2 regions of the Caballeronia sp. INML1 genome follow, and region 1 is predicted to be linked to the other one. Evidence: predicted binding sites of a transcription regulator. Region 1 holds the regulator's gene; the other holds the start of a gene.
The links. The regulator FNR, encoded in region 1, switches genes on or off when oxygen is low (the NO sensors DNR and NnrR bind a similar motif). The targets are predictions, from matches to a motif close to TTGATNNNNATCAA.

Region 1 (2,403 bases):
TGCCGAACAGCAATACGCCGCCCGGGCATTCAAGGGCGGTGCGTCGGGGTATCTGACGAAGGAAAGCGCGAGCGCGGAATTACTGGCTGCCGTCACCAAGGTCGCCGCGGGCGGCGTGTACGTGAGCCTCTCGATGGCCGAGCGCCTCGCGCAAAGCCTGACCGAGCCTGCCGACGCGCTGCCCCATCAACGCTTGTCGGACCGGGAGTTCGAGGTGTTTCAGCGGCTTTGCGCGGGCGAGTCCATCAACCAGATCGGCGAGGCGCTGTCCGTGAGCGCGAAGACCATCAGCACATACAAGGCGCGCATTCTCGAGAAAATGCAGATGCCGCACGAGGCCGCCCTCGTGCGCTATGCCGTGCGCCACAAGCTTTTCGACGACGATAACGACGACGCGTAAGCGTTCGCTCGTCAGGATTTCCCTACACGCCTGCCGAAATCCCTACCGAACTTTCCGCCGCCGCCGATTTAATTTCGAGACAGCGCGGCCAATAATTCGACGCATGGAATCATCCGCCGCGCATCGAGACGCCGACTTCCCCGGCATCCGCCTCGCGCGCGCGAACCCCGGTTCGACAGGAGACACACCATGTTCCCAGTGAGCGAAGGCCGATCCATCCTCCGACAATCCGAAGCGCCGGTCCCGCGCCGCACTTTCCAGATCGCGGATAGCTCGGAAACACGCAAGGGTGCGCGCTGTTCGACCTGCTCGATGCAGCACGTGTGTATGCCGAGCGGTCTCTCGTCGGATGAATACGAGCGGCTCGACGCGATCATCTGCTCGACCCGGACCGTGCGGCGCGGTGAGACGCTCTATCGATCCGGGGATGCCTTTCAGAGCGTCTACGCCGTGCGTAGCGGCTGCTTCAAAACCGTCGTCATGCATCGTGACGGCAACGAGCAAGTCACGGGCTTTCACCTGGCAGGCGACGCGCTCGGGCTCGACGGAGTCAGCTCGGATCACCACGGGTGCGACGCGATCGCGCTCGAAGACAGCGTCGTCTGCATCATCCCCTTCGACTTGCTCGAACTGCTTTGCCGCGAGGTCAAGACGATCCAGCATCACGTGCATCGACTGATGAGCAGCGAGATCGTGCGCGAATCCAACCTCATGATGCTCCTCGGCACGATGACGGCCGAGCAACGCGTCGCGGCTTTCCTGCTCAACATCTCGACGCGCATGAAGGCGCGAGGCTATTCCCCCGCACAGTTTCTGTTGCGCATGACACGCGAGGAGATCGGCAGCTATCTGGGCCTCAAGCTGGAGACGGTGAGCCGCATGTTCTCCAAACTGCAAAAGGCCGGCGTGGTCGATGCGCGCGGCAAGGAAGTGCGGATACTGGATCAGGCAGGGCTCGAAAGGGTGTGAGCGGCGGATCTGTGTCTGCACGCCTGGCGGAATGTCGGCCGCACACTGAAACCGTCACCTGACCGGGCGCGTCCGATGCGTGCCCGCAGCAGCGCCTCCACTGCTGAACCGGAAGTATCCGCTGCGAAGCACGACCGGTCTGCAGCCGACGCTGGTCAGCAATTGTTCTGCTGCCCCTTCTATGACGGCGCGGTTCATCTCGAACGCGCGTTGGAGGTCGTCCTCGCGCGAGGACGCTGCGCCGAAATGATCCTGGAGCGCTTCCGCCGATATGGTGCATTCAATGCGCGTGTCGTCCACGAGCGCCCAGAACATGAGCGCGGGCTCATCGCCGAGATACGCGGGCGCCTGGATTGGAAAGCTGATGTTCATGATCGCGCTTCCTCGCGGATGTCGGCTCGTACACCACTCAGTGTTTGCGTTCGACCCATGACCGGCGTTGACTCAGATCAACGCCCGCGAGAGAAGCACCCGCATGATCAATGTGTGAACACTTCTCTCACCGATCATGCACACTCACCGCTTTCTCGGTCATCGCGCGCGATCCGATGGCCCGCGCGTTCACGCCCGACATGTCGCACTGGGTGCGCTTCTTGCCGCACTGCTGCTCATCGCATCGCGCGCGCTCGCCCAGCCCGAACCGAGCGCACTCATCGACCAGCAGCATTGCATGTTCTGCCACACCAACGATGCGCCTTTCCTCGCTCCATCGTTTCAGGAGATCGCCAACCGCTACCGCGACGACCCACGCGCGCACATCATGCTCGAACACAAACTGCGCGTCGGCGGTCGTGCGCATTGGGGAAACATGGCCATGCCCTCGCCCGCGGAGCGTGGCGGCCCGCTCTCGCCTGAAGACGCCCATACGTTAGTCGAGTGGGTATTGCGTCATTGACCACTTCGCAGGAGACCGTTATGCGAATCACCATCAAGCTCGACGCTTTTAATCGAGAAGCCGAATCGGCGTTTGCGGTGCTATGGCTCGATAAGGAACGCGGACGCTGGTCGCGGGAAGCGCATGACCGCATCGAGCT
Region 2 (2,403 bases), on a different contig from region 1:
TGGGCTCGTGGTACGGGATCGCCTCAAGCGTTAATTTGCCGAACATGGCTTACCCCTTTGTTACACAATTTTCGCCATTCACATCGAAGCGGCCATTGTTGTATTTGGCGACGATGTTTTTGAAAAGCTTCGGATCAACGGTCGAGAAGTAGCGTACCGCAACCTTCTCGCTCGGGCGTGCGACGCCGGCGTAGACGTCCATGCTCAACGCCTCGGGCGCGCTCTTGACTTGCTTGAGCCACGCGTCGAAGTCGGCGTTGGACATCGCCAGCGCGCGGAACTTCATGTCGGAGAAGCCCTTGCCGCTGTAGTTCGCCGAGATCCCCGCATAGTCGCCCGCGTGATCGGCCAGCAGATGCAGACGCGTCTGCATGCCCGCCATGGCGTAGATCTGGCTGCCGAGTTGCGGGATGAAGAACGAGTTCATCACCGAATCCGACGTGATGCGGAAGTTCACCGGCGTGCCCACCGGAAACGCGAGCTGGTTCACCGACGCGACGCCCAGATCCGGATAGATGAACAGCCACTTCCAGTCCAGCGCCACGACTTCGACGTTGATCGGCTTGACGTTCGATTCGAGCGGCTTATAAGGATCCAGCTCGTGCGAGGTCTTCCACGTCAGGATGCCGAGATACAGGATGATGATCGCGGGGATGATCCAGACGACGACTTCGATGGCCGTGGAGTGCGCCCACTTCGGCGCGTAGGTGGCGTTCTTGTTGGACGCCCGATAGCGCCATGCGACGAACAGGGTGAGCAGAATCACCGGGACGACGACCAGAAGCATGGCGTAAGTCGCGGTGGCGATCAGCGAAGATTCCGCTGCGCCAATCACGCCTTTCGAGTCCAACACCTCCAGCTTGCATCCCGAAAGACAGAGACTGGCTATCAACCCCGATAACAATGGCACTGCTAAACGTTGGGTATTTTCATTCATTGCATTCGCTGGTTTCTATGATCGAAGCGTCCCGGGAAGAACGCCACTGCACGGCTTTGCGCCGCGTCAAGATCATGCCACGCGCGATTTTTCGCGATGGCGCGAATGTTTGGAAAATTGTTTCAGATCAAACCGATGCGACAGGGTGTCGCGCAGGATGGGGCCTTGCCGGTGTGTCCGGAAGAGGGTAGGGGAGTCTACAACGAACGGATGAGGTCGCGGGTGTCATAAAGCGTGGCGTGGGAGCGCGCGGCGACCCGCCGCAATACGCCATGCCGACGCTTATGCGGCAAGCCAATTCTCTTCGTGCGTGCGGGCGCGCGCTCGGCTCGCAAGCCGCACCGCGACGCGAGCGGTATCCGAGTCAGGTCCTCCAAGCCTTCGACTCGGAATGTGCTGATTTTTATTGCCTGAGCCCGGCATCAGAATGCCTGCGCCAGCGAAGCTACCTCAAGAGGGAACGCCTCCCGCTATCTGCGAACGACTGCCATGCGTACCCACATGGCGTGGCGAACGCCCCGCCGTGTACGCGCGTCCATGCCGAAAGATCCGCGCAGCGCCGTTGCACACGAGAAAGATTGAGGACTGCAATCGTTATAAATATATGGACGCAAAAATTCAACGCATGAAGTCGTTCGGAGCAAGCATGCTCCTTGGAATCGCATTGCAGTGGACGGTCGCATCCGCGCACGCGGATAGTTCGGCCAACAATAAACGCGAACTGGAAATGGCGTGGAAGGCGGCGCAGGCTGCGGCAATCGTAGGACCTGCCGACATTCCTCTGAGAGACCAGGCCAAACTCAAGATCGGGAACGGCGAGGTGTTCATCCCCAAGGCCCAGGCCGACCGGCTGATGAAAGCGAACGGCAACAGCGAGGACCCGGATCGCATTGGTCTGGTCGTGCCGACCAACGATGACGAATGGATCGTCGATGTCGATTACATCGCCTCGGGCTATATCAGGGACGACGAGGCTAGGGACTGGAACGTCGACGATCTCTACAAGTCCCTGAAGAAAGGCACCGAGGCGGCGAATGCGGACCGTGAGGAGCGAGGTATTGCTCCGGTCGAAATCATCGGATGGGTGGAACGCCCGCATTATGACGCCGCGAAGCGCCACCTGATCTGGTCGATGGCGTCGCGCTCGAAAGACGAGCCCGCCGGCGCGCCGCAGACGATCAACTACAACACGTACGCGCTCGGGCGCGAAGGTTACATAAGTCTGGATCTGATCACCGACAAGACCACGATCGACAAGGACAAGCGCGCCGTGCAGGCATTGCTCGCGGGCCTCGATTTCAACAGCGGCAAGCGTTATGCCGACTTCGACGCGAAGACCGACAAGCTGGCGGAATACGGCCTCGCGGCGCTGATAGGCGGTGTTGCGATGAAGAAATTGGGCCTCTTCGCGCTGATCGCTGCGTTCGCCGCGAAGTTCTTCAAGGTCATCGCGCTGGCGGTCGTCG

Region 2: cyoA (ubiquinol oxidase subunit II) is a predicted target of FNR. The motif match lies at 1,055-1,068, and genes of this name have one in related genera.

The regions. Positions count from the first base shown of each region.
Region 1 is NZ_JALQDT010000069.1:77,401-79,803, forward strand. Features, by position in the region: gene NCR38_RS28755 (response regulator transcription factor) at 1-400, shown strand, start outside; gene fnr (fumarate/nitrate reduction transcriptional regulator Fnr) at 590-1,369, shown strand; gene NCR38_RS28765 (DUF1488 domain-containing protein) at 1,424-1,741, opposite strand; gene NCR38_RS28770 (c-type cytochrome) at 1,878-2,264, shown strand; gene NCR38_RS28775 (DUF3564 family protein) at 2,285-2,403, shown strand, end outside.
Region 2 is NZ_JALQDT010000062.1:2,395-4,797, reverse strand. Features, by position in the region: gene cyoB (cytochrome o ubiquinol oxidase subunit I) at 1-46, opposite strand, end outside; gene cyoA (ubiquinol oxidase subunit II) at 50-937, opposite strand; gene NCR38_RS25000 (DUF2167 domain-containing protein) at 1,584-2,403, shown strand, end outside.